2 regions of the Streptomyces sp. NPDC048650 genome follow, and region 1 is predicted to be linked to the other one. Evidence: riboswitches for the same ligand, from Rfam matches in the RefSeq annotation. Region 1 holds a riboswitch; the other holds the start of a gene.

Evidence for each region. A riboswitch is a leader RNA that binds a small molecule or an ion and turns the genes downstream of it on or off. The one in region 1 is predicted to bind glycine.
Region 2: it holds a riboswitch for glycine, as region 1 does, so the genes downstream of both, gcvT (glycine cleavage system aminomethyltransferase GcvT) here and gcvP (aminomethyl-transferring glycine dehydrogenase) in region 1, are expected to answer to the same signal.

What each region holds. Positions count from the first base shown of each region.
Region 1 is NZ_JBICVM010000016.1:149,011-158,980, forward strand. Features, by position in the region: gene ACGFML_RS32830 (hypothetical protein) at 64-657, shown strand; gene ACGFML_RS32835 (DUF5999 family protein) at 958-1,161, shown strand; gene gcvP (aminomethyl-transferring glycine dehydrogenase) at 1,255-4,140, opposite strand; glycine riboswitch at 4,328-4,425, opposite strand; gene ACGFML_RS32845 (PRC-barrel domain-containing protein) at 4,540-4,923, shown strand; gene ACGFML_RS32850 (DNA polymerase IV) at 4,833-6,290, opposite strand; gene ACGFML_RS32855 (MerR family transcriptional regulator) at 6,357-6,962, opposite strand; gene ACGFML_RS32860 (bifunctional nuclease family protein) at 7,151-7,621, opposite strand; gene ACGFML_RS32865 (MerR family transcriptional regulator) at 7,675-8,424, opposite strand; gene ACGFML_RS32870 (FHA domain-containing protein) at 8,442-9,290, opposite strand; gene ACGFML_RS32875 (DUF881 domain-containing protein) at 9,409-9,970, opposite strand, start outside.
Region 2 is NZ_JBICVM010000001.1:1,019,348-1,029,317, reverse strand. Features, by position in the region: gene ACGFML_RS04735 (ABC transporter permease) at 1-991, opposite strand, end outside; gene ACGFML_RS04730 (ABC transporter substrate-binding protein) at 1,070-2,824, opposite strand; gene ACGFML_RS04725 (ABC transporter permease) at 2,899-3,897, opposite strand; gene ACGFML_RS04720 (enhanced serine sensitivity protein SseB C-terminal domain-containing protein) at 4,316-5,119, opposite strand; gene ACGFML_RS04715 (enhanced serine sensitivity protein SseB) at 5,182-6,000, opposite strand; gene ACGFML_RS04710 (AAA family ATPase) at 6,103-6,804, opposite strand; glycine riboswitch at 7,021-7,116, shown strand; gene gcvT (glycine cleavage system aminomethyltransferase GcvT) at 7,268-8,395, shown strand; gene gcvH (glycine cleavage system protein GcvH) at 8,485-8,862, shown strand; gene glyA (serine hydroxymethyltransferase) at 8,934-9,970, shown strand, end outside.

The DNA.
Region 1 (9,970 bases):
GCTGACAGCGCCGTCCGCACCTGCCCGGCTTCACCGTGTCTCCGAAGTGAGAGGCGACCCACCATGCCGCTGCACCTCCCGCCTGCCCCTGCGCCCGCCCTGCGTAGCGTCCTAGCCGCCCTCAGCTCTCCCACCGCCGTCCGCGAGGCCCCCTCCTCCGCGCTGCGCGCCCATCAGGGTCCGCTCAGCCCCGACCGCCCCTTGCCCGTCCATGTCTGGGACGACGTCAGCCGCGCGGGCGGCTCGCCACAGACCCGCCTGGCCGGCTGGCGCTTCCTGGTCCGCAGCGGCGAGCGCGCCGTGGCGGCCGCCGAGGCGATGCTCACCGCCGACGGCTGGACGTTCTCGCACTTCTGCGGCGGCCCGTATGTCGCCGCGACCGAGCAGGCACTTCAGCAGGCCGACGCGCTGGCCACGCCGTACCAGCCGCGGCTGCTGTCCGTCCCGGAGCTGTACATGCTCACGCTGTGGCTGCACCACGACATCACCTCGGACGGCGCGGACGGACTGCCCGACCCCGGTGATCTGCTGGTGCCCCTGGCGCCCGCGCCACCGGGGATCGCCCCGCACCGCCCGCAGCGGGTCGCCGATCTGCTCCCCCGGCTCACCCTGCGCCTCACGCCACCCGGCCCCCTGCTCGATTCCCCGGCCGCCTGACGGCGCACTCGCCCGCCCCGCCGGGCGCCCCGCGACCCGCTCGGGCCGCGGGGCGCCGGGCTGCGCTCACCCAGGCGGTCCATTGGGTCACCAGGAGTCCCAACCTCCTTGGTGAGGCATGCAATTGAACCGCCCGCACGGGTGATGCGTCCCTCTTCAGTGACTACCACTGCCGCGAAATCCCTGCGGAAACCCGTCCGTGGGGCAACACTGGGACCAACCGATGGAAACGGGGGAGCGGCCATGACCATCTCATCGAGCCGCACGACGACGTTCACACCGCAGCGAAAGACAACTTCCATGTGCCAGCACCAACCTCCTTGCCCGTCCGCCGACTCCAGCGACCGGGAAGCCGCGCACCCCGTGGCACACCACCCCGAACAGGGCTGGAGCCTGCTGTGCAACGGCGTCCTGCTCTTCGAGGACACCGGCGAGCTGCTGCCGGACGGGCAGGTCATCGCTCCGCACCGGTCGCAGACCGAACGGGTCGCCAGCGTGGCCTGACAGGCTCGCACCCGGCAGAACAACAGGGCCCCCGGCAGCTGCCGAGGGCCCTTGATGTTGTCCGGACGGATCAGGCGACGTGGCCCGGACGGATCAGGCGTCGTACTCGTCCAGAGGCGGGCAGGAGCAGACGAGGTTACGGTCGCCGAAAGCACCGTCGATCCGGCGCACCGGCGGCCAGTACTTCTCCGCGGCCACCACGCCGGCCGGGAAGACGGCCTCGTCGCGGCTGTACGGATGCGACCAGTCGCCGACCAGCACGCCCGCGGTGTGCGGGGCGTTGCGCAGCGGGTTGTCGTCCTTGTCCCACTCGCCCGAGCCGACCTTCTCGATCTCCGCCCGGATGGCGATCATCGCGTCGCAGAACCGGTCCAGCTCGTCCAGGTCCTCGCTCTCGGTCGGCTCGATCATCAGGGTGCCGGCCACCGGGAAGGACATCGTCGGCGCGTGGAAGCCGTAGTCGATGAGCCGCTTGGCGACATCGTCGATGCTCACGCCGGTCGCCTTGGTCAGCTGCCGGACGTCGATGATGCACTCGTGGGCCACGAGGCCGCCGGGGCCGGTGTAGAGCACCGGGTAGTGCGCCTCCAGCCGCTTGGCGATGTAGTTGGCGCTGAGAACCGCGACCTGGGTGGCGCGCTTGAGGCCCTCGCCGCCCATCAGACGCACATACGCCCAGGAGATCGGCAGGATGCCGGCCGAGCCCCAGGGGGCGGCGGAGATCGGACCGACGCCCGTCTCGGGACCCGCTGTCGGCTGCAGCGGGTGGTTGGGCAGGTACGGCGCCAGGTGGGCGCGCACGCCGACCGGGCCGACGCCGGGGCCACCGCCGCCGTGCGGGATGCAGAACGTCTTGTGCAGGTTCAGGTGCGAGACATCGCCGCCGAACTTGCCGGGCTCGGCCAGACCCACCAGCGCGTTGAGGTTGGCACCGTCGACGTAGACCTGACCGCCGGCGTCGTGCACCGCCGCGCAGATCTGGGTGATGTGCTCCTCGAACACACCGTGCGTGGAGGGGTAGGTCACCATCAGCACCGCGAGCTCGTCCCGGTGCTTCTCGATCTTGGCGTGCAGATCGTCGGCGTCGACCTCGCCGTCCTCGCCGGTCTTGACGACGACGACCTTCATCCCGGCCATGACGGCGCTGGCGGCGTTGGTGCCGTGCGCCGAAGAGGGGATCAGGCAGATGGTGCGCTGCTCGTCACCGTTGGCGCGGTGGTAGGCGCGGACGGCCAGCAGACCCGCGAGCTCCCCCTGCGAGCCGGCGTTCGGCTGGATGGACACCTTGTCGTAGCCGGTGACCGTGGCGAGGCGCTCCTCCAGCTCCTGGATCAGCGTGAGGTAGCCCTGCGCCTGGTCGGCGGGCGCGAAGGGATGCAGCTGGCCGAAGGCGGGCCAGGTGACCGGCTCCATCTCCGTGGTGGCGTTCAGCTTCATCGTGCAGGAGCCGAGCGGGATCATGCCGCGGTCCAGCGCGTAGTCCTTGTCGGCCAGCGTGCGCAGGTAGCGCAGCATCGCGGTCTCGGAACGGTACTGGTGGAAGACCGGGTGCGCGAGGTAGTCGTCGCCGCGCAGCAGCTCGGGCGGCAGCGACTCGGCGACGGCGGCGTCCAGCTGCTCGACGTCGCCCTGCACCCCGAAGGCGCCCCAGACACCGGACAGCTGCGCGCGCCCGGTGGTCTCGTCGCAGGCGATCCCCACCAGGTCCGCGTCGACCAGCCGGAGGTTGACCCCGGCCTCACGGGCCGCGGCGACGACCTCGGCGGCCCGGCCGGGCACCCGCGCGGTGAGCGTGTCGAAGTACGTGCCGTGCACGATCTCCACCCCGCCGGCCCGCAGCCCCTCGGCCAGGACGGTGGCGTAGCGGTGGGTGCGCCGGGCGATGGTCCGCAGGCCCTCGGGACCGTGGTAGACGGCGTACATCCCGGCCATCACGGCGAGCAGCACCTGAGCGGTACAGATGTTGCTGGTGGCCTTCTCGCGGCGGATGTGCTGCTCGCGGGTCTGCAGGGCGAGGCGGTAGGCCTTGTTGCCGTCGGCGTCGACGGAGACGCCCACCAGGCGGCCGGGCAGGCTGCGGGCGAACTTCTCGCGCACCGCCATGAAGCCGGCGTGCGGACCGCCGAAGCCCATCGGGACGCCGAAGCGCTGGGTGGTGCCGACAGCGATGTCCGCGCCGAGCTCGCCGGGCGAGGTCAGCAGGGTCAGGGCGAGCAGGTCGGCGGCGACGGTGACGACCGCGCCCAGCTCCTGGGCCTGCGCTATGACGGCCTGCGGGTCACGCACCGCGCCGGAGGCGCCCGGGTACTGCAGCAGGACGCCGAAGACGCCGCGCTCGGCGATCTCGGCCGGAATGCCGTCGGTGAGGTCCGCGACGACCACCTCGACACCGGTCGGCTCGGCACGGGTCTGGATCACCGCGATGGTCTGCGGCAGGCAGTCGGCGTCGACCAGGAAGACGCCCTGCTTGACCTTGCCGACGCGGCGGGAGAGGGCCATCGCCTCGGCGGCGGCGGTGCCCTCGTCCAGCAGGGAGGCTCCGGACGTCGGCAGTCCGGTCAGCTCGGCGACCATGGTCTGGAAGTTCAGCAGCGCCTCGAGGCGGCCCTGCGAGATCTCCGGCTGGTAGGGCGTGTACGCCGTGTACCAGGCCGGGTTCTCCATGACATTGCGCAGGATCACCGGCGGGGTGAACGTGCCGTAGTAGCCGAGCCCGATCATGGACGCCAGGACCTGGTTGCGGTCCGCGAGACCGTGCAGCTCCTTCAGGACCTCGGCCTCGGTACGGGCCTGCGGCAGGCCGAGGGCCTCGGCGCTCTTGATCACGTCGGGAACGGCGGTGGCGGTCAGCTCGTCCAGCGAGCCGAAGCCGACCTGCGCGAGCATCTTCGCCTGCGCCTCGTGGTCGGGACCGACGTGCCGGCGCTCGAAGGGCGTACCGCGCTCCAGCTCGGTCAAGGAGATGCGATTCATGGTCATCTGCGGGGGCCTCCTGGTCAGTGCGACCTACGAGGGGCACCAAGGCGCTGGTGCCCGGACGGCCTCCCCCTCTGTCATCTCAACCTGAGAGCTTCACCGGTCCGCAGGCTGCGGCCCGGCTTTCACCGTCGGTGAGGAGGGGCCCGGATTCATGCGTCCCGCGGCCCGACCTGCTTTCCAGAGTGACCTCGTCCATGCGGTACGGATGCCTGAGAGATTCCGGGGAGGATTTGCTCCTTCGGCGCCCCCGCCGTGAACGGCAAGGGACTCTCCCGCATGGGGTCAGCGGCCATCCGTCAGCCTACCAGCGCACCTGTCGGGGGAACCTTCGAGTGGCCAGGGCATTAAATGTGACGTTTGGTAGTTGTCACAGGGCAGTTGCGACCACAAGGAGGGGCTGTGCACACCGATATCGATCCCCGGAGCCTGATCGGCCGCAAAGCGTTCGACCGGAACGGCACCAAGATCGGGACCATTGACGAGGTATATCTCGATGACGCGACCGGCGAGCCCGAGTGGGCTGCGGTGCGTACCGGCCTCTTCAGCCGGGACGCATTCGTCCCGCTGGAGCCGAGCGAGCTGGCCGACGAGGGGCTGCAAATCCCCTACGACCGCAAGTTGATCAAGGACGCCCCGGACTTCGGGGTGGGCCGCCATCTCTCCCCTGAGCAGGAACTTCAGCTCTACCACCATTACCGACTGGATATCTCCTCCCCCGCCCCCGATTCCGACCCGTCCTCCGGCGACCAGGACTTCGGCCGGGTCGCCGGCTCGGAGGACTGACCGCCCTCGGGCGGACCGCCCCCCAGCGGCAGGGGATCCCCCGGCCGCAGCGCCGGGTCGTCGACGGCAAAGGTCCGCACTCTCCCCGGTGCGGACCACGGCTGCTCGAAACGCACGGTCACTCTGCCCACCCCGCTGCCCTGCACCCACCCGGCGCCGTAGTCGTCGTGGATCACATCGAGCCCCGGATGCCAGCACCGCGGCCGCTCCTCCGTCGGCTCCTGCTCCCCCGCCGCCTCGGCCGCCTGCTCCGCCACCGCCGCCCTGGCCACCGCCTCCGCCGCCTCCTGCTCGGTCGCCAGCTGAGCGAACAGGTCTTCCTGCGTGAAGTCGGCCAGCCCACTCACGCCGACCCCCAGCAGTCGCACCCCGCCCGTGGTGTCCACGGTGTCCAGCAGCCGGCCCACCGCCTCCCGGACGACCGCGGGGTCGTCCGTGGGCCCGCGCAGCGTCTCGGACCTGGTCAGCGTCGAGAAGTCGTAGTTACGGACCTTGATCACCACCGTGCGCCCCGACCGCCCGGCCGCGCGCAGCCGCTGCACACAGCGCTCGGCCAGCCGGACCAGCTCGGCCCGCACCCGCGTGCGGTCGGTCAGATCCACCGCGAAGGTGTCCTCCACCGAGATCGACTTGGCGTCCCGCTCGGCCACCACAGGGCGGTCGTCCCGCCCCATCGCCATCGCGTACAGCCCGGCCCCGTGCGCCTTGCCCAACAGCCGCACCAGCTCGTCCTGCCCCGCCTCCGCGGTCTCGGCGACGGTATGGATTCCGGCCCGCCGCAGGGCCTCGGCCGTCGCCGGCCCCACCCCCGGCAGCGCCCGCACCGGCATCGGCCCCAGCAGCTCCCGCTCCGTGCCCGGTTCGATCACCACCAGGCCGTCCGGCTTCGCCGCCTCCGACCCGATCTTCGCCAGCATCTTGGCCCCCGCCAGCCCCACGGAGCCGGTCAGCCCCGTCGCCTCCCGGATGTCCCGCCGCAGTCGCTCCCCCACCGCCCGCACGGCGCCCACCTCGGCCGCCACGCCGCCCGCTTCCAGGTCCACGAACGCCTCGTCCAGGCTGAGCGGCTCGACCAGCGGCGACAGCGCGTGCAGCAGCTCCATCACCCGGTCACTGACCTGGCGGTAGAGAGTGAACCGCGGACTGAGATAGGCGGCGTTGGGACACAGCCGCCGCGCCTGCGCGGTCGGCATCGCGGAGCGGACCCCGAAGACCCGCGCTTCGTACGAGGCGGTGGCGACCACGCCGCGCGGCCCGATCCCGCCGACGACCACCGGCTTCCCGCGCAGACTGGGCTTGGCCGCCTGCTCGGCGGCCGCGTAGAACGCATCCATGTCCAGATGCAGAATCGTCGGCGCGGCTCTCACGCGTCCGATGCTGCCGCATGCCACTGACATTCGGCCTCGTGCCGTGCCGGGAGCCGCCTACGCCGCTCAGCCGGCCCGGTTGCGCCGCCGCGCCAGCTCGTCGCGCGGGTTCTTCCCGACGAGGGTCTCGCCGGTGTCCAGACGCTCGCCGTGCAGCTCGGAGAGCGCACCCTCCACGTCCCGCAGCACCACGCCGACGGCGATCCCGAAGACGCCCTGGCCTCCCTGGAGCAGGTCGACGACCTGGTCGGGCGAGGTGCACTCGTAGACCGTGGCGCCGTCGCTCATCAGCGTCATCCGCGTCAGATCGTCCAGCCCACGGGAGCGCAGGTGCTGGACGGCGGTGCGGATGTTCTGCAGCGACACCCCGGTGTCCAGCAGCCGCTTGACGATCTTCAGGACGACGACGTCCCGGAAGTTGTAGAGCCTCTGGGTGCCGGATCCGTAGGCGGGGCGCACGCTCGGCTCGACCAGGCCCGTACGCGCCCAGTAGTCGAGCTGGCGGTAGGTGATGCCCGCCGCGGCACACGCCGTCGGGCCGCGGTAGCCGATGGTCCCCGTCGCGCAGTCCCCCGACACCGCCGTGGGCCGCGCAGGTGCCCGATTCGCTGCGGCATTCGGGTGGAGCGGCAACGCCCCTTCCGCTGCCGTACCGTCGCCGGTGATTGCCACGCCACCCTCCGTCCTCCACGTCCCGGACGGGACCTGCCTTATCGACGGTATGCAGTCACCTGGGGTGCGTCAACGATCGCCGCGCTCGCCACGCCGAGTGATAATCACCCTACGAGTGGTTTCTCGTGACCTCGCACGGGGAATGGCTAAATAGTTTGGCCGGAATCAGACGCTTCGGCCGACCGGAGTCATTGGCTGCTGCCGAAATCCTCGGGCGAGATCTGGTCGAGGAACTCGCGGAACTTCTCCACCTCGTCCTCCTGCTCGTCCGGGATCGCGATGCCCGCGTCGTCGAGCACACCGTCGGTACCGAAGATCGGCGTCCCGGTGCGCAGCGCCAGCGCTATGGCGTCGGACGGACGCGCGCTGACCTCGACGCCGCTGGCGAAGACCAGTTCGGCGTAGAACACTCCTTCACGCAGATCCGTGATGCGGACCTGCGTCAGCTCCTGGCCCACCGCTTCCAGCACGTCCTTGAAGAGGTCGTGTGTCAGCGGCCTGGCAGGGACCATGCCCTGCTGGGCAAAGGCGATGGCGGTGGCCTCTCCTGGCCCGATCCAAATGGGCAAGTAACGATCGCCTCCCACCTCCCGCAGGAGCACGATCGGTTGGCTGGAAGGCATTTCCACCCGGACACCCACGACGTCGAGCTCGTTCACACAGCAACCCTAGGACGTGCCCGGCAGGTTTGGGTAGTCGGGCCGTCATTTGCTCACGGGAGCAGGTCCCGCAGAGCGGTCTGGATCAACGCCGCGTGGAGGCGCACGGACAGCGTCGCCAGCTCCCTGGCGGTGGCCTCCGCATGCGCCCTGGTCTGCGGATTACGGTGCCGCCGAAGGGGTGCCACGACCTGTTCGACCAGGCCCGCCTCACGCTCGGCCGCCGCCTTCACGGCCCGCAGATGCCTCGGCTCGAGACCGAAACGTCCCAGCTCGGCGACGAGTTTCGCGACCGTGACGGCCTCGCTGTCGTAGCCGCCGTCGGCACCGGGGACCACGAGCCCGTACGACTCCCAGTCGACGAGCGCCGTCTCGTCCGCCTCGACGGCCGCCAGCAGCTCGGCCCGGCCGATCCGGGCCGCCGCCGGGCGGTCCTCGCCCGACTCACGCATACCGGGAACCAGGTCGCGGGACGAAGTGGCCTGGGCGGGCAGCTGCACCTGCTCACCGCGCTCCAGGGCGTCCAGATGCTCCCGGATCACCTTCAGGGGAAGATAGTGGTCCCGCTGCATCCGCAGGACGCCGGCAAGTCGCTCGACGTCGGCAGCGGTGAATTTGCGGTACCCGGAAGGCGTGCGCGTCGGCTCGACCAGTCCCTCGGCCTCCAGGAAGCGGATCTTGGAGATGGTGACCTCGGGAAATTCCTCGCGCAGCAAGGTGAGCACCGTACCGATGCTCACCGGCTTGCCGTCCGAGGAGGCGGCGCCGGAGGACCCGGCACCGCCCGTCGGTGAGTGGCGCATATGCCTTCCCTGGCCGGTCAGATACCGGCACCTCGCTGGCTCGCATAGAAGACCAGCCGGAACTTGCCGATCTGGACCTCGTCGCCGTTGGCGAGGGCGACCGAATCGATCCGCTCACGGTTGACGTACGTGCCGTTCAGGCTGCCGACGTCGGCGACGCTGAAGCGGCCGTCGGCGCCACGGCGGAACTCCACGTGCCGGCGCGAGACCGTCACATCGTCGAGGAAGATGTCGCCCTGCGGATGCCGGCCCGCCGTCGTCAGCTCACCGTCCAGCAGGAAGCGGCTGCCGGAGTTCGGACCCCGGCGGACGACCAGCAGCGCCGAACCCAGCGGAAGGGCATCGACCGCGGCCTGGGCCTCGGGCGACAGCGACGGCATCTGGGTCTGGCCCGTCGCCTCCGCGTCGTAGGCCTCGATCCCCGAGATGGAGATGGTCGAGGTCGTCTCGGAGGCGCGCTCGGGCTGTGCGCCCGGGCGCAGCGGCGCACCACAGTTGGAGCAGAACCGGCTCGCCTCGGCGTTCCGATGCCCGCACCTCGTACAAACCGGCAAGGCCAACCCTCCACCCGTGGATGAGGCTGATGGTCCCTGGGAACTTATGCGGCCGGCCCCGGAGGGGTCAACAGAACCCGCGCCGTGCCCCCCAGACGGACCGCTGACCTCATCACGGAAGAGCGGACGGTCCTCGCCCGTTCCGCTCTCATCGGCCCGGCCCGCAGCACGATGCCGCGCCGAGCCACTGCCGCCCTCCTGGCGGGCGCTCTTGCCGAACAGCTTTCCAAACAACTTCACGGGCGATTCCCCTTGAACGAAACAGACCCGCCCGTGGGGCAGGACGAACCCTCGATGCACACACCGGCCGATCCGGACATCCTGTGAACGTCCGTGGCCTGCAGACAGTTTCCACCACACACCACAATCACGGTGCGCCGACCCCCCGCTACCTCATGCCCTCCCCGGGCCATGGCCATATGTGGACACCTCACTGCGATGACGACCGAGCGTAGTCAGGCCGCTTCGCCTCTCGCAAGGCGTCCACAACGATCTTCCCTTGCCGGGTCACAGACACCTTGGCCTGCTCCTTCTCCAATGTCTGAACCACCCCACCGGGGATGTTCAGCGCCGGCTCCAGGTCCTCCGGCTTGCCGATGACCTTGAAGCGGTAAGGCTGGGTGACCCGCTTGCCGTCGATCTCCACACCACCACTGACATCCGACAGATAGGTGTTCGCGACGACCCTTACGTCATTGACCTGAATGGCCTCGGCGCCTGCCGCTCGCAGCTCCTGGATGGTGTCCAGCAGCTTGTCCGCTTCGACGGAGTGCGTGGGGTCGTCGATGGTCAGGTTGATGCCGGGCCCTTGCGCCGCGACGGTCCCGGCCAGCACACCCAGTTGCTGCTCCTTCTCCACGGTCTGCTTACGGGCCTCCTCGGCCTGGTCCGAGCTGTTCTCCAGCTCGGTCTTCTGCCCTTCCAGACGCCGCTGTTCGTCCGTCAACCGCTGGGAGCGATTGTCGAGTTCGTCCAGAATGCGCACCAGGTCC
Region 2 (9,970 bases), on a different contig from region 1:
GGTCGACGGCGGCGTACAGAACGTCCACCACCAGGTTGCATATGACGATGAAGAACGCGGCGAGCAGGGTGACGCCGAGAATGTTCGGCAGGTCGTTGGCGTTGATCGCCTCCACCGCGAAGGCGCCGACACCCTTGAGCGAGAAGACCTGTTCGGTGATCAGCGCGCCGCCCAGCAGCAGGCCCAGGTCCATGCCGAAGACGGTGATGATCGGGGTGAGCGCGGCCCGCAGGCCGTGCCGTACGACGACCTTGCGTTCGCGCAGACCCTTGGCGCGGGCCGTACGGATGTAGTCCTCGCTCAGCGTCTCCAGCATGCCCGCTCTGGTGAGCCGGGCATAGAGCGCGGAGTAGAGGAAGGCCAGGGTCACCCAGGGCAGGACCAGGGTCCGGGCCCACAGCAACGGATCCTCCAGCAGCGGGATGTAGTCGCTGCGCTCGAAGATCGGCCACTGGTAGGTGAACAGGGCCAGCGCCAGGGCGCCGGTGAAGAACATGGGCAGCGAGACGCCGGCCAGCGCGACGGTCATGGCGAACCGGTCGAAGAGCGAACCGGGGCGCAGCGCGGAGAGCACACCGGTGGCGACACCGGAGACGACCCACAGCACGGCCGCACCGGCGGCCAGCGACAGCGTCACCGGGAGCCGCGACTGGATTTCCGGCCAGACCTCGATATGCGTCTTGAAGGAGTATCCGAAGCACGGCACATGGCACCTGGCCGCTTCCGGACCGAATTTGTAGTCGACGCCGACGAAAATGCCCTTGATGAAGTCCCAGTACTGCTCGTACACGGGCTTGTCCAGGCCGAGATTCTTCTTCACCGCGGCGATGTCCGCGGCCGTGGGGGCCTTTCCGATGTACTGCTGGGCAAGCTGGTCGGTGCTCTGCCCGGCCATTTTCGGCAGCAGGAAGAAAATGCCGAATGTGACCGCGCTGACGATCAGCAGCAGGATCACTGCGCTGATCAACCTGCGGATGATGTACGAGAACACGGGGATGCGGCGTCGGCGCCGCGAGCCGGTAGCGACCGGCCCGCGGACACCAATGCCTTCACCTGCCTTCCAGGGCTGCTACTTCTTGACGCCGATGTTGAGGTAGTCGTACTCGCCACTGAAGGCCGAGGTGGACACCATGTTGGTGGCCTTGGGCGAGCGGTACATCAGGACCTTGAAGTAGGTGAGCGGCACGATCACCGCCTGCTCCATCGTCTTCTTGTCGATCTCGGCGTACGCCTTTTCCCGAGCGGCCTTGTCGGTGTTGGCGATGGCGCTGTTGAGCAGCTTGTTGATGCCCGGGTCGTCCAGCTCCGACAGGTTGGTGTTACCGGACTGGCTGATCGCCTTGCCGTTGAGGATCTGCTGCAGGTAGCCGTAGCCGGTCGGGAAGTCCGAGCCCCACTGCATCATGATGAGACCGACGTTGTTCTTCTTGTTGAACTTCGGCACACCCGCGTAGTCCGAGAAGTACTTGCTCGTCGGGTAGCTCTGGATCTTCGCCGTCACACCGATCTTCTTCAGCGACTCGATGACCGAGGTCGCCGCGTCCACCTCGTCCTGGCGGTCGTTGCGCGCCAGGATGGTGGTCGTGGTCTTGCCGGCGCCGCACTTCTTCCAGTGCTTCTGGGCCTCCGCCAGGTTCAGCTTGTCACCGCTGTACTTCTGCGGGTACTGGTCGAACTTCTGGTAGCCGTCGATGTCGGTCGGCAGCACGGTGGAGGCGATCTGGCCGCGTATCGGGCCGCCGAGCGAGGTCTGCACGGCCTTCTTGTCGATCGCGTACTCGACGGCCTTGCGGCACTCGATGTTGTCGAACGGCTTCACCTTGGTGTTGATCGCCGAGTAGACGAGACGCTGACCGAGCGCGTTGTCGGTGTTGCCCTTCTCCTTGGAGTCCGTCAGGAGCTGGGCCTGCGTCTGGCCGTCGACACCGCGGCCGGCCAGGTCGACGTGGGTGTTGCCGGACTGGAGGTCCTTGTCGATGGTCGACTGGGCGACCTTCAGCTTCAGGACGATCTTCTCCGGCAGCTGCTTGCGCAGCGGGTCGGTCTTCGCGGACCACTGCGGGTTGCGAACGAGGGTGAGCTGCTTGCCCTCCTCGTAGCTCTGGAACTTGTACGAGCCGGAGGAGACCACGGACTTGGTGTAGTCCGCGCCCTTGTCCTTGGCCTGCGGGACCGGCGCGGTCTGCGGGGCGCTGACGAGGTAGTCGAACTCCGCGAACGCCTGCTTGAGGTGGAAGACGATCGTGTGCTCGTCGGGGGTCTCGATGGACTTCAGACCGGCCTTGCTCTTGTCCTTGTAGGGACCCTTGTAGCCGCCGCCGTCGTTGTCCTTGAGGAACTGCTGGAAGTAGTTCGGGCCGAGCGAGAGCGTGTCACGCGCGAAGTTGCTGCGCTCGACGGCGTACTTCACGTCCTGCGAGGTGATCTTGGAGCCGTCGTCGTACTTCAGACCCTTGCGGATCTTGTACGTCCAGGTCTTGCCCCCGTCGGTGGGCTTGCCCATCGACTCGGCGAGGTCCGGAGCCAGCTCGTTCCCCTTCGCGCCGGCGCCCGGCTTGAAGGTGGTGAGCGGGCGCGCGTAGAGCCGGCTGAAGTTGTAGATGAAGGCGTAGTACGTGTTGCCCGGGTCGAACGACTCGGGGGCGTCGCTGATCGCGTAGTTGAGCGTGCCGCCCTTCGCGTCCGAGGCGTTGACGACGCCCGTGGTGGCGGCGTTCGCCGTGCCGGACTCGCCGTCGGAGCCCTTGCCCCCGCTGCAGCCGGCCAGCAGCAGGCCGGCACTGGTGATGGCCGCGATAGCCGCGACCGGAACTGACCTTCGCATCGTGGTCGGTATCCCCTTCGTTCGTCGAAACGTGAGCACTGCGGTTGAGGCGTCTGGGCGGGTGCCGGCGGAACTCAGCGGCTGCGCGGGTCCAGTGCGTCCCTCAGACCGTCACCGAGCAGGTTGAACGCCAGCACGGTGACGAAGATCGCGAGGCCGGGGACGATCATGTACTGAGGGTCGACCTCGTAGTACTTGACCGCCTGGTTGAGCATGCCGCCCCAGGACGCCTGGGGCGGCTGGATGCCGACGCCCAGGAAGCTCAGCGCCGCCTCGAAGAGGATGTTGGAGGGGATCAGGAGCGTCGAGTAGACGATGATCGGCCCCACCAGGTTGGGCAGCAGTTCACGGAAGAGGATGAACGGCCCGCGGGCGCCCATGCCGCGGGCGGCGTCCACGAACTCGCGCTCCCGCAGCGACAGCGTCTGCGCCCGCACGATCCGTCCCATGTACGGCCAGTTGAAGAAGCCGATCACGAAGATCAGGACGGAGATGTGCAGCGGCAGCCCCTCCAGGCCGAAGGCACCGCCCTGCAGCGAGGCGGAGATCGCGATGGCGAACAGCAGCAGCGGGAAGGCCAGGAAGACGTCCATCATGCGGCTGATGAACGCGTCCACCCGGCCGCGGTAGAAGCCCGCGACCACACCGAGGACGGTGCCGATCGCCACCGACAGCAGCGTCGCGCCGAAGGCCACGATCAGCGACACCCAGGAGCCCTCGATGATGCGGGCGAGCAGGTCGCGGCCGAACTTGGGGTCCACACCCAGGGGGTGATCGCCGCTCATGCCGCCGAGGTCGCCCTTGGGCAGCGTGGTGTTGGGGTCGATCAGACTCTGGTTGGGGCTGTCCGGGTCCAGGCCGAGCAGGGACTGGAGGGGACGGGAGAAAGCGGCGAGGACGACGAGCAGGATGACAACGATGGCGCCCGCTACCGCGACCTTGTCGCGGCGGAAGCGCAGCAGCGCGATCTGGCCGAGCGAGCGCCCTTCGATGCGCTTGCTCTCCACGCCTTGCAGCACCGCTTCCGGCTGCGCCTCGGCAGCCGCCCCGGTGGTCTCGATCGGTGCGGTCACGGTGCCTTTGACCCCTCTCGGCCGACGGTGGTCGGCCCATGCCCGCCGCGGTAGCGGCTTGGTTCACATCACTGGTGCACCGGCCGCCACGGACGCGGCCGAGCAGTTCGGACGGACGTCGCGGAAGGTGGCCCGGGAGGAAATCCGGGATGCGCGCGACGCCGGTTCGGATGATCGGTCGTACAAAGAGCCGAAGCTCTCTGTTGCCGGAGTCTTCATCCGATTCGCGATCACTCACCAGTCCTGGCGGTGAATGGATGCGTAACTGTGATGTGGTCCGCCGGGTTCCGTTATACGAACAGGGGTACCGGCTGAGCGGGTCGAGGGCCCACGAAAGGGGCGCGCAACCACGGTGCACTTGGGGTGAATTCACCCCAAGATCGGCGGCCGGCGGCGGCGCCCGCTGCTGACTTCGGTGTCAGTAGGCGCGCGGGTAGCCGTAGCCGTAGGACGGCGCCGGAGCGGGCGGGGCACCCGCGGGGCCGCCGTAGCCGTCGCGGTCGAAGAACGGGCGGGTGGAGGCGCGCATCCACATGCCGACGGGGTCGTATTCGTCGTTCATCGCGACCGTCGAGACGGGCAGACCGTCCGGCACCGCGCCGATCGACTGCTGAATCATCAGCCGCACCGAATCCACCGCCTGCTGCCCGGTGTCGTACAGATCCAGCCCGATCGCCAGATAAGGGGCACCGAGGGCCGGTTGCACCCAGGCCCGGCGCAACGACCGCACGGCGGGCGTCCGGTGGGCGTTCTGGGCGAGCAGGGCATAGAACTGCGGGATGTCGATGACCGGTTCGGAGAGCCGCAGCGGCCCGGCGGGCAGCCGGTCGAGGCCGCCGGCGATACGGCGCAGGTCCAGCCACGGAATGCCCACACCGCCACCGGGAGCGTGCGGATTCAGCCACAGCCCCCAGCGGTCGGGGAAGAGCGATGCGGCGATCTCGGGGCCGCTGACCAACTCGTGGTCGCGGTTCCAGCCGGAGGCGGCGAGCGCGGCGGCGGAGGTCACACAGGGCGCGTAGCCCAGCCCCTCGACCTCCATGTTCCCGTACTGCGCATCGGGTGTCCCGGCGCGGCCCTGCCACAGCAGCATCCAGACCTGCCCGGCGGCGAGCGCGGCCAGCAGCCCCTCGTAGGCGTCGTAGCGGTCGGGCGAGACCTGCTGCAGCATCTGCTCGACGTGGTCGGCCGCCGCCGCTCCCTGATGCGCACCCGCGCTCACGTGGTCCCGTCCCTTCTCCTCGGCAGGGCACGTGAGGTGCGCCCGCCCGTCATCCAACCAGCTTACGAGTGGTCCCGGGAGTAGAAGGGCCGCACGCGCTCCAGCATCCAGTCGGCCACCGGATCGCCCTGCGCGACGTCGAGCATGACGAGCTGGACGGGCCAGGGCACCGGCACCGTGCCGAGCGCATGCCCCAGGGCGTTCAGGACCGCTTCGCGGGCGGATCCGTCCTGCAGCGCCCCGGCGTCCGCCGCGACCTGAACTCCGACGAACAGCGCGGGCGTGTCGCCCTCGACACTTGCCAGGGCACGCCGGGCAGTCAGGACAATTGGGGTGCCGGAGAACTCGAGTCCGGCCGCGGCCAGGAAGTCGACCGGCTCCTCCTGCCAGTCCGGCTCGAAGAGCCGGACCCGGCCGCCGCTGGGCAGTTGGCCATCGGCCTCCGCGCGGCCCGCCCGGCACAGTTCGGCCACCGCGGGCGCCGGGAGGGGAACACCTATGGTGCCGTCCGGATTGACCGCGATCCCCATCTTCGGCGGCAGTCCGCGGGCGAACTCGCGGGCCGGGGCGACGGTGAACGGCATGTGCGCCCCGACGGCCTTCATGAACTCCTGCTCGGAGCTGAAGACCGGGACGTAGGCCAGGCCGGCTATCTCCACGGTGGGCAGATCCAGCCCGCGGGCACCCGGCCCCGCGCTCTGCGGGCCGCCGCCGTTGGGCAGCGGCACCCACACCCGGCTGCGGCCGAGGACCTCCACGATCCGGCCACCCGCGCCCGGGTGTCCGACCGCGGCCGACAGCACTTCTTCCAACTCGTTCGCCGGCCAGGCCAGCTGCGGTATCCCCTGCTCCGGAAAGTGCCCCTGCTCCGGAAATGTCATCTGCATCCACCCGTTCCGAACCGCGCCTTCTGGCCAACGACCCTAGACGAGGAAGCGGGCGGCACAACCCGCGGGGCGGCACCGGGCGACCGGCCCGTCCGCTCAGTCGAAACCGACCGTCCGCAAGGCGCCGGCCGCCCGCCGGTCCAGCAGCACCGCCGAGCCGAACCCCTCCGGCAACCGGCCCGCCCCGGCCGCCGCGACCAGCCCGCCCACCGCTCCCCGGTGGCGCGCGAAGGCGTACCCCGAGACCCCGCGCCCCCGCTCCTCCTGGCCGGACAGCGCCACCTCGGGCGGCACGTCGAGCAGCACCAGATGCAGCCCGCGGCCCCCGCGCCGGGCCGACCACGCGACCCAGCGGCGCACCCAGGCCAGCGTCCCGCAGTCGTGCACCACCACGCTGGTGCCCGAGCGCAGCGCGCGGTGCAGCCCGAGGTAGTGCGCGGCCCGGACCAGCGGGCGATAGAGGCCGTACGGCAGGCGGCGCAGCGGGCCGCGCTCCCAGCGCTCGCGGACGTCCTGCGAATCGATGCGGTGCACCGCGGCTCCGCGGGCGTCCAGCGACGGCACGGCGCGGTGCATCAGGGTGCTCTTGCCGCTGCCCGGCAGCCCGGAGACCACCACCAGGTCGCCCGCCGGGAAGCGCAGTTCCGCCGCCAGGGGGCCGGACCCGCGCAGGTCCAGGACGCCGTCGCCGGGCCGGAGGACGCCCCGGGAGGCGCGCCGCGGGCGGTGTGCCGGCGGCGGCTCCTCGGGAGCGGCCCCTGATGTTGTCGCGAATGCGGTTTCGCGGTGCACCGTGATCGCCCCTCCCGGTCCGGTTCGGCGCCGGTTCGGCCCCGTTCCCACCTCGCAGAGTGTCAAGAAAAGGTAATGGACATCAAGGCGATTGTCGGATCTGTCCAGCTCGTGGGCCGGTCGACGACCGCCCCTCCTCGATCGGGCGATCCCGTGCAATGATGTCGGCGCCACGTGCGCACCTCTGCTCACCTGCGCACAGCCAACTGCATACCGGCCGCTTGAATCCGCGCGGGAGAGTCCCCGGCCGCCACGGCGGGGCGCCGAAGGAGCAAGTCCTCCCTTGAATCTCTCAGGCCCCTATACCGCGCGGGCGAGGCAGATCTGAAAAGCGAGCCACTGCCCGGTCGACGGGGCGGCTCCACCCAAGGTGCAAACCGGGTCCGTTCGCGGGATCCCGGTGAACCTCTCAGGTTCCGATGACAGATGGGGAGAACGTCTTGTCACCCATGCCTGGGAGCCCAGAACCATGACTGATGCCCCCCGCCGCACCGCGCTGGATGCCACCCATCGCGCGCTCGGCGCGACCATGACCGACTTCGCCGGCTGGGACATGCCGCTGCGCTACGGCAGCGAGCGCGACGAACATGTCGCCGTCCGCACCCGCGCCGGCCTCTTCGACCTCTCCCACATGGGCGAGATCACCGTCACCGGACCGCAGGCCGCCGACCTCCTGGACTACGCCCTGGTGGGCAACATCGGCGGCGTCAGGACCGGCCGCGCCCGCTACACCATGATCTGCGAGGCCGAGGGCGGCATCCTCGACGACCTGATCGTCTACCGCCTCGCCGACCAGGAGTACATGGTCGTCGCCAACGCCTCCAACGCCCAGGTGGTGCTGGACGCGCTGGCCCACCGGCAGGCGGGCTTCGACGCCGCGGTGCGCGACGACCGCGACGCCTACGCCCTGCTCGCCGTCCAGGGACCGGAGTCCCCCGGCATCCTCAAGCGCCTGACCGACGCCGACCTGGACGGCCTGAAGTACTACGCGGGTCTGCCCGGCACCGTCGCCGGGGTGGACGCGCTGATCGCCCGTACCGGCTACACCGGCGAGGACGGCTTCGAGCTGTTCGTACGGCCGGCGGACGCGGTCGCCCTCTGGGCGGCGCTGACCGAGGCGGGCAAGGACGCCGGGCTGGTCCCGTGCGGGCTGTCCTGCCGCGACACCCTGCGCCTGGAGGCGGGGATGCCGCTGTACGGGCACGAGCTGACCACCGCGACCACGCCGTTCGACGCGGGCCTGGGCCGGGTCGTGAAGTTCGAGAAGACCACCAACGGCGGCGACTTCGTGGGCCGCGCCGCGCTGGCGGCGGCCGCCGAGCGCGCCGAGACCAGCCCGCCGCGCAAGCTGGTCGGACTGATCGCCGAGGGCCGCCGGGTACCGCGTGCCGGGTATCAGGTCGTCGCCGCCGACGGCACGGTCATCGGCGAGGTCACCTCCGGGGCACCGTCCCCGACGCTGGGCAAGCCGCTCGCCATCGCCTACCTGGACGCGGCCCACGCCACGCCGGGCACCGAGGGCGTCGCCGTGGACATCCGGGGAACCCACGAACCGTACGAGGTCGTGGCGCTGCCCTTCTACAAGCGCCAGAAGTAGCGGTCCCGCGCCGGGAGCGGCACCCTCCGCCGTCTCACTGGGCAAGACCCCATTCACGATCACACCCTCGCGTACAGGAGAATCGAGCCATGAGCAACCCCCAGCAGCTGCGCTACAGCAAGGAGCACGAGTGGCTGTCGGCCGCCGCGGACGGCGTCTCGACGGTCGGCATCACCGAGCACGCCGCCAATGCGCTCGGCGATGTCGTCTATGTGGAACTTCCTGAGGTCGGCTCGACGATCACGGCGGGCGAGACCTGCGGTGAGCTGGAGTCGACCAAGTCGGTCAGCGATCTCTACTCGCCCGTGGACGGCGAGATCACGGAGATCAACGAGGACGTCGTCGCCGACCCCTCGCTGGTGAACTCCGCCCCGTTCGAGGGCGGTTGGCTGTTCAAGGTGAAGATCAGCGGCGAGCCGGGCGAGCTGCTGTCGGCCGACGAGTACGCCGCCTTCACCCAAAGCTGAGCCTTCCGGCTCTCCCCGCCACCGCCCGATCGGAAGCGCTCCGCGCCCCCTGACCCCTCCAGGAAAGACTCATGTCGCTTCTCAACAGCTCCCTCCACGAGCTCGACCCCGACATCGCCGCCGCCGTCGACGCCGAGCTCCACCGCCAGCAGTCCACCCTCGAGATGATCGCGTCGGAGAACTTCGCCCCCGCCGCCGTCATGGAGGCCCAGGGCTCCGTCCTCACCAACAAGTACGCCGAGGGCTACCCCGGCCGCCGCTACTACGGCGGCTGCGAGCACGTCGATGTCGTCGAGCAGATCGCCATCGACCGCATCAAGGCGCTCTTCGGCGCCGAGGCCGCCAACGTCCAGCCGCACTCCGGCGCGCAGGCCAACGCCGCCGCGATGTTCGCGCTGATCAAGCCGGGCGACACGATCCTGGGGCTGAACCTCGCGCACGGCGGGCACCTGACCCACGGCATGAAGATCAACTTCTCCGGCAAGCTCTACAACGTGGTGCCCTACCACGTCGACGAGAAGACCAACCTGGTCGACATGGAAGAGGTCGAGCGCCTCGCCAAGGAGCACCGCCCGAAGCTGATCGTGGCCGGCTGGTCCGCGTACCCGCGCCAGCTGGACTTCGCCGAGTTCCGGCGCATCGCCGACGAGGTCGGCGCGTACCTGATGGTGGACATGGCGCACTTCGCCGGTCTGGTGGCCGCGGGTCTGCACCCCTCCCCGGTGCCGCACGCCCACGTCGTGACCACCACCACCCACAAGACCCTGGGCGGCCCGCGCGGCGGCGTCATCCTGTCCACCCAGGAGCTCGCCAAGAAGATCAACTCTGCGGTCTTCCCCGGTCAGCAGGGTGGCCCGCTGGAGCACGTCATCGCGGCGAAGGCGGTCTCCTTCAAGGTCGCGGCGTCCGAGGAGTTCAAGGAGCGCCAGCAGCGCACCCTGGACGGCGCCCGCATCCTCGCCGAGCGTCTGGTCCAGCCGGACGTCACCGAGGTCGGCGTCTCCGTCCTGTCCGGCGGCACCGACGTCCACCTGGTCCTGGTCGACCTGCGCAACAGCGAGCTGGACGGCCAGCAGGCCGAGGACCGCCTCCACGAGGTCGGCATCAC